Regions from separate parts of the Lentzea sp. HUAS12 genome, predicted to be linked through region 2. Evidence: riboswitches for the same ligand, from Rfam matches in the RefSeq annotation. Region 2 holds a riboswitch; the other holds the start of a gene.
The links. A riboswitch is a leader RNA that binds a small molecule or an ion and turns the genes downstream of it on or off. The one in region 2 is predicted to bind S-adenosylmethionine.
Positions count from the first base shown of each region.

Region 1 (3,935 bases), 2.5 Mb from region 2:
GAACTCGACGACATCGATCTTGAGACCCTTCGACGAGGCGAGGTTGTCCGCCACGTACTTGAGGATCTCGGCGTGCGGGACCGGCGAGACGCCGACCTTGAGCGTGTCGGAGGCGCTGCTCGCACCACCCGACGAGCAGGCGGACAGAGCAGTCAAACCGGTCAAAGCGACTGCGATCAGGGCAGCACGAATACGCATGACGTTCCTTTTGAGAATTGCTACGGGTCAGACGGAGGCGTGCCGGCGCCGGTCGAAGGCGCGGGCGGCACGGGTGAAACCGAGCTGGATCACGGTGGTGAGCACGGCGAGCCACGCCACGGTGCTCCACAGGATCCGGTCGTTGAAGCGCTGGTAGCCCTCGCGGATCGCCAGGTCGCCGAGGCCACCGCCGCCGATCACGCCGGCCATCGCCGAGTACCCGATGAGGGCGATCACGGTGACGCCGATGGCGTTGATCAGCGCGGGCAGCGACTCGCGGATCAGCACGCTCTTGACGATCTTGAGGGTCGAGGCGCCGGTCGTGATCGCGGCTTCCACCACGGTCACGTGCACCTCGGACAGGATGTTCTGCACCAGCCTGCCCACGAACGGGATCGCTCCCACGGCCAGCGGCACGATGACCGCCGTGCTGCCGATCGAGCCGCCGACGATCAGGCGGGTGACCGACGTGAGCGCGACGAGCAGCACGATGAACGGCATCGAGCGGCCCAGGTCGGTGACGAAGCTCAGGATCCTGTGCACCGCGGCGTTCGGCCGCAGCCCGCCCTTGGCGGTGAGCTGCAGCCAAACACCCACGGGAACGCCCAGCAGTGTTGCGATGACAGTGGAGACGCCGACCATGTACAGCGTTTCTCCGGTGGCCTCGACGAGATACGCGATCACGTCGGACCAGGGTGTTGCAGACCTCACGCAGCTACTCCCTGCGGCCCCTTCAGGGACCTCTGCACAGCGCCGCCGGCCTCGCCGATCCACTCGAGAGCGGAGTCGGAGCGTTCGCCGTTCAGCCCCAGGCGGAAGCGCGCGACCGGGGTCTCCCCGAGACGCGTCAGGCCACCGCCGACGATGTTCAGTTCCACGCCGAACCGGTGCGCGGCCTCGGGCAGCAGCGCCCCGACCGCGGCGAACCCGACGAGCACGACGTCCGCGACGCGGTCGTAGCTGCTCTCGTTGATCGGGTTCAGGTCGACCGCGGGCAGCAGCGCACTGCTCGTGCGGCTCACCGGGTTGTTGACCAGGTCGAGGACCTTGCCGTGTTCGACGACGCGCCCCTGCTCCAGCACGGCGACGTCGTCGCAGATCTTCCGGACCACACCCATGTCGTGCGTGACGACGAGGACGGTCACACCCAGCTCAGCGCGCGCACGGTCGAGCACGGTCAGCACGGAACCGGTGGTCTCCGGGTCCAGCGCGGACGTCGGCTCGTCGGCGAGCAGCACGGACGGGTTGGCGGCGAGGGCACGCGCCACGGCGATGCGCTGGCGCTGCCCGCCGGACAGCTGGTCGGGGTACGCGGCGGCCTTGTCGGTGAGCCCGACGAGGTCGAGCAGCTCGCCGACCCTCGTCCGCCGCTGAGGTCCGGGGACTCCCGCGCTCTCGAGCGGCAGCGCGATGTTGCCGGCCGCCGTGCGCTGGCGGAGGAGCGAATCCCCTTGCGGCACAACGCCGATCTGCCTGCGAGCAGCCCTGAGGGCCGACCCGTCGAGGCTCGTGATGTCGGTGCCGTCGACGCGGATCGCCCCGGAGTCGGGACGCTCCAGCAGCGCGACGCAGCGGGCGAGAGTGGACTTGCCGGCACCGCTCGGGCCGACGACACCGAGCACGGTGCCGGCCTCGACGTCGAGGGTCACGCCGTTGAGGGCGCTGACACCCTGGAAGGACTTGGTGAGGTTTTCGACAGTGATCACTTCTGCTCCACGGCTGCGCGCGACGGCACCTCGTCCGCTCGTGGCGGACGTGCGCGGTCGAAGATTGCTGCTCAGGGGTGTGCGCCACTCTTCGTTCGAGTGCGCGTCAAAGGACTTTGAAAAGGCGCCTTAGACGAGGTGGCGACGACATGCAGAAGACGAGCGACGGCACTGGTCGATGACTCGACGGCGCGTCAGCATTCGCACGGTACCCATGGTGCTCCTCCATCGGTCCTGGCGTTAGCACCTGCCCGCATCCAGCGGGTGGTTGCTGCGACGTCGTAGAGCCAGGTCTCTCAGTCGCTCCGGATGGCAAGTAGCAGTCAACCGGACGGACGTTCGGTTGCGCAAGCCAGATTCGGATTCGTTCGACAGATCACACTGATGGCCGAAGGATCCCCGGCCTAGACCTCCGCAATCCGGATGAAGTCGATCACGCTGAGCTGCTCCCCCCGCAGCTGCGGGTCGACACCGGCCTTCTCGAGCAGTTCGTCGACGTTCGGGGTGTGTGCTTTGAGAGCAGCCCTGAGGGTCTTGCGGCGCTGCGCGAAGGCGGCGTCCACGATCTTGAAGAGCTTGGATCGGTCCACTGTGGACAGCGGCTTCTCGTGGCGCTGGAACCAGACCAGCCCCGAGTCGACGTTCGGCGCGGGCCAGAAGACGTTCTTGCCGATCGCGCCGGCCTTCTTCGCCTCGGCGTACCAGGCGAGCTTCACGCTGGGGACGCCGTAGATCTTGTTGCCGGGCTTCGCTGCCATCCGGTCGGCCACCTCGGCCTGCACCATCACCAGCCCCTTCTGGAGGCTGGGGAGCTCGGCCAGGAGGTGGAGGACCACCGGCACCGCCACGTTGTAGGGCAGGTTGGCGACGATCGCGGTGGGCTGGAACGGCAGGTCTTCCCGGGTGACTTTCATGGCGTCCTTGAGGACGACGTGGAGCTTGTGGGCGTTCTCCGGATCCATCTCTTGGACGGTCTGCGGGAGCCTTTGCGCCAGCGGGGGGTCGATTTCCACGGCCACCACCTGGCTGGCGCTCGGGAGGAGGGCGAGGGTGAGCGAGCCCAGGCCCGGGCCCACCTCCAGGACGACGTCGTCCTCGGTGAGCTCGGCCGCGGTGACGATCTTGCGGACGGTGTTGGGGTCGTGGACGAAGTTCTGGCCCAGTTTCTTGGTGGGGCGGATGTCCAGCTCTGCGGCTAGACGGCGGACTTCGGCAGGACCCAGCAGGCTCACCCCGGCATTCTCGCAGGCCTGGTGGTGGGTGGGGTGGGTGGTACCTGGGGTTGGCGGTGACGAGCGTGGGCGGTGACGAGCCGGGTCATGTCATCGCCGCTTCGCGACGATCGCGATCGGGGCTTGACTTCGGGGCCCTTGCGAGGCCTTTCTCGGCCTGATGAAGGCCGGTCTGTGAAGCCCGGCCGAGTGGTCAAGTTCAAGGACTCGCACCCGAAGTCAAGCCCCGATCGCCGTCGGGGTCGGGTCATTACCGCTGGTCAGAGTGGGTAGAGGTAGGGGCGGCTCGGCTTCGCCATTGCGCTGGGTGGTGGGGTGGCTCGCCTTCGGCTTCGCCTGGACCTGCACCGCCTCACGCCGGGCCTGGGTGGTCTCACCCGTGCCGCGCCTCACGCCTGCCGCGATCCGCCGCATCTCCCATGCCGCGCCGCACCTCACCCAGCCCTGCCGCGCGCCACCGTGGCGGGTGCGCTCCCCCGGCAACCCGCCCGCAGACGCGTCCCAGCCGTCCAGCCCCACCAAGTCCCCGCCCAGCGGGCCCCGGACGCGACGAAGGCCGCCCCTGGCGGTCCAGGAGCGGCCTTCGTCGGGGGACGGAGAGGGTTTACGGCAGGCCGAGCTTCGCGCGGCAGCCCGGCCACGCCGAGTACGTGCCGCCGCGGCCGTCGCGGAGCTTGGTGGCGATGGCGATCTGCTGCTCGCGGGTGGCCTGGTGCGGGAGCTGCGCGTAGGCGGTGCCGCCGTAGGCGGCCCAGGTGCTCGCGTTGAACTGGAGGCCGCCGTAGTAGCCGTTGCCGGT
Region 1 is NZ_CP099738.1:6,285,696-6,289,630, forward strand. Features, by position in the region: gene ND450_RS28665 (MetQ/NlpA family ABC transporter substrate-binding protein) at 1-198, opposite strand, end outside; gene ND450_RS28670 (methionine ABC transporter permease) at 226-909, opposite strand; gene ND450_RS28675 (methionine ABC transporter ATP-binding protein) at 906-1,904, opposite strand; SAM riboswitch class I at 2,127-2,220, opposite strand; gene rsmA (16S rRNA (adenine(1518)-N(6)/adenine(1519)-N(6))-dimethyltransferase RsmA) at 2,309-3,130, opposite strand; gene ND450_RS45885 (resuscitation-promoting factor) at 3,741-3,935, opposite strand, start outside.
Region 1: it holds a riboswitch for S-adenosylmethionine, as region 2 does, so the genes downstream of both, ND450_RS28675 (methionine ABC transporter ATP-binding protein) here and ND450_RS41285 (aminotransferase class V-fold PLP-dependent enzyme) in region 2, are expected to answer to the same signal.

Region 2 (3,935 bases):
GGCCTCTTCCTCCGGGGCCTTGGGCTCGTCACTCACCAGGTCAGTGTCCACGAAAGGGACTACGCGAGGAACGGCGGCAGGGTTCGGTCGTCGTTCTCGGGGACCCAGCGGCCGTCCTGCCGCGTGTAGGTCCACTTCGGACCTTCGGTGACGAGGGTGCGCAGCGCCGCCACCAAACGGTCGACGTGCTCGGCCGTCGTGCCGAGGCCGATCGACGCGCGCACGGCACGCTGCTCGTGCGATCCGACCTGCTTGACGAGGCGGCCCACGATCACGTGGGCGCAGAACGCTCCGTCACGCACGCCGATGCCGTACTCGGCGGACAGCGCCGCCGCGAGGAAGCCCGCGTCGAAACCGGAGACCGTGAAACTCACGACCCCGACCTTGTCGGCGTCGGTCAGGATCTGCAGCTCGCGGAGGCCGGGGATCGCGTTCAGGCCGGTGCGCAGGCGCGTGAGCAACTCCTGCTCGTGCGCGACCGTCTGCTCCCAGTGCCGCGACAGGATCTCGCAGGCCGAGGCCAGCGCGTGCACGCCGACGACGTTCGGGCTGCCGGCCTCGTGCCGCTCGGGCACCGCGGACCAGGCCACACCGAGGCGGTCGCCGTGGTCGGTCACCTTGGAGGTCGCGCCGCCGCCGACGAGGTACGGCTGGGCCTGCTGCAGCCAGTCGGCCCGGCCGACCAGCACACCGGCGCCGAACGGCGCGTAGATCTTGTGGCCGGAGAACGCGATGTAGTCGACACCCAGCTCACGGGCGTTGATCGGGCGGTGCGGGGCGAGCTGGGCCGCGTCGAGCGCGATGCGCGCGCCGTGGCGGCGGGCGACCTTCGCGAGCTCGGCGACCGGCCACAGCTCCCCCGTGACGTTGGACGCCCCGGTGACGATCACGAGCCTCGGGCCGACCGGGGCGACGGCAAGAGCCCGGTCCAGCGCGACAACTGCGGCGCCAGACGAAGACGGTGCGGGAACGCGCTGGACGTTGGGGCCCCTCCACGGCAGCAGCGCCGCGTGGTGCTCGCTGTCGAACAGCACGACGGCGGTGTTGCGGGGAACGCTGCGCGCCAACAGGTTCAGCGAGTCCGTGGTGTTGCGCGTGAAGACGACGGTGTCGGACGCGTGCGCGCCGACGAACTTGCGGACGCGGTCGCGGGCCTGCTCGTAGACGCGGGTCGAGACCTGCGAGGCGAAGCCGGCGCCGCGGTGCACGCTCGCGTACCAGGGCAGCAGCTCGTCGACGGCGTCGCGCACCTCCTGCAGACAGGGTGCCGACGCCGCGTGGTCGAGGTTGGCGTAGGTGACGCGCTCTCCGGTGACCAGCGGAACCCGCAGGTCGGCGCCGACGACAGCCGGAACGGCGGTGGTGGTGCTGCTGGGGGTGATCGCGAGCGTCATCGAGCTGCCTCCGAGGCCAGGGGCCTACCTGGAGGCCCGCGCTTGACCGGCGCCCCACGCGCCGGACCAGGTCCTCACCAAGGGCACCCCACCGCGGTTGGAGGGTTGCCGGCCAGCAAGCTTGGGCTTGACGCTGGCTCTCATGACCTGCCGACGACGTTAGCGGAGGGTGATCCTCCCGTCGACACCCGATTCACATGCTGAGAAGGGTCGGGAACCGATCAATCGCCGGTCTCGCCCTTCCACCGTGCGTAGCGACCGGCCCTGTCGACGGCACGAACGCGCCGCTCAGCGGCATCGCGCACCTCTTCGGTGGTGACGATGAGCAACTGGTCGTCGGTCTGGAGCCGGGTCGTCGGTTGTGGCGTGAAACTCTTCCCGCCGCGCACCACGAGGCTCACCGTGGCGCCGCTCGGCAGCCTCAGCTCGGACATGTAGACGCCGTGCAGCTTCGACCCGCGCTGGATGTGCACCTGCAGCAGTTCGGCGCCGAGCTCGTCGAGCGGCGAGGCGTCGACCTGGACCTCCAGCGCCTCCCCCGTCTTCACCAGCCCGAGCCGCCGCGCGAGGAACGGCAACGTCGTGCCCTGCACGATCGTCAGCACGACGACCAGCAGGAACACCACGTCGACCAGTTGCCGCGCACCCTCGACGCCCTGGATCAGCGGGATCAGCGCGAACACGATCGGCACCGCTCCGCGCAGCCCCGACCAGGAGAGGAACGCCTGTTCGCGCCACGGCACCTTGAACGGCAGCGAGGACAACACCACCGACAGAGGCCGCGCCACGAACGTCAGCACGACACCCGCGACCAGCGCCGGGAACAGCACGTCGGGCAGTCGCGACGGCGAGGCGTAGAGGCCGAGGAGCACGAAGAGCCCGATCTGGGCGAGCCAGCCGAGACCTTCGGCGAACGAGAGGGTGTCGGCGCGGTGCGGCAGGCGGGCGTTGCCGAGGACCAGCGCGGCGACGTACGTGGCGAGGAAACCGGACGCGTGCACGAGGTCGCCTGCCGTGTAGGCGATCACGCACACCGCCACGGTGGCGAGCGGGTAGAGACCGGTGGAGGGCAGCGCCGCGCGTCTCAGCCCCGCTCCGCCGAGGAACCCGAGCAAGACGCCGATGAGCGCGCCCGCGCCGAGTTCGTAGACCACCAGCAGCGGCGCGGTCCACGAGATCCGGTCGGACGAGGCCAGCAGCACGACGGCGATGTAGACCGGCGCGTCGTTGAGACCGGACTCCAGTTCGAGCGCGCCCGTGAGCCGCGCCCCGACACCTAACGAGCGCAGGACGCTGAACACGGCGGCCGCGTCGGTGGACGACAGCACCGCGCCCCACAGCAACGCCATCCGCCAGTCGAGGCCGAGCAGGAAGTGCAACGCCGTTCCGGTCACCGCCACGCTGACCACAACGGCCACTGTGGACAGTGCGACCCCCAGCCACAGCGAGGGTTTCACCGCGTTCCAGCGCGTGGTGATGCCACCCTCGGTCAGGATCAGCACCAGGGCCGCGATGCCGAGCGACTGCGTCAGGTCGGCGTCGTCGAACTTGATGCCGAAGACCGACTCGCCGAGCAGCACGCCGATGCCGAGGTAGAGCAGGAGCGAGGGCAGCCCGAGCCGGGTCGACACGCGCACCGCGATCACCGAGATCAGCAGCACGGCGGCGCCGATGCCCAGAACAACCGTGACGTCACCCACCTGGACCATTCTGGTTGATCACCATCGATTCCGACGAATCAGACGAGTTAACAACTCCCGCCGTTCGCCCCTAGCGGGCACATGCACGACGGAGCATGTTGATCAGTGGCTCAATCCCTCACCCTGCACGGAGTTGAACCATGAGGATCCTGATCGCGCTGGCGGCCGCCTTGATGGTGACCGGAAGCACAGCAGCACAAGCAGCGGCGCCGGCCGCACTGGCGGCGCCCAACATCAACGTGGCGAACGTACAAGCCCACCTGAACCAGTTCCAGTCCATCGCGAACGCCAACAGCGGCAACCGCGCGCACGGACGACCGGGGTACCTGGCCTCGATCAACTGGGTCAAGAGCAAGCTCGACGCGGCCGGCTACACCACTCGCGTCCAGTCGTTCACCTCCAACGGCGCCACGGGCTACAACCTGATCGCGGACTACCCCGGAGGCGACGCGAACAACGTCGTGATGCTGGGCGGCCACCTCGACAGCGTCTCGGCGGGCCCCGGCATCAACGACAACGGCACCGGTTCGGCGTCGATCCTGGAGGTCGCCCTCCAGGTGAAGGCCACCGGTTTCCAGCCGACCAAGCACCTGCGGTTCGGCTGGTGGGGCGCGGAGGAACTCGGCCTCGTCGGGTCGACGTACTACGTGAACTCCCTGTCGTCGACCGAGAAGTCGAAGATCAAGGCCTACCTGAACTTCGACATGACCGGCTCGCCGAACCCCGGCTACTTCGTCTACAGCTCGAGCGGTCAGCCCACCGGTTCGGCGGCGCTGACCCAGCGGCTGCAGGCGGGCTTCACCGCGCTGGGCGTGCAGACCGAGCTGACGAACGTCGGCGG
Region 2 is NZ_CP099738.1:8,783,062-8,786,996, reverse strand. Features, by position in the region: gene lspA (signal peptidase II) at 1-36, opposite strand, end outside; gene ND450_RS41285 (aminotransferase class V-fold PLP-dependent enzyme) at 60-1,394, opposite strand; SAM riboswitch class IV at 1,428-1,542, opposite strand; gene ND450_RS41280 (potassium/proton antiporter) at 1,616-3,103, opposite strand; gene ND450_RS41275 (M28 family metallopeptidase) at 3,235-3,935, shown strand, end outside.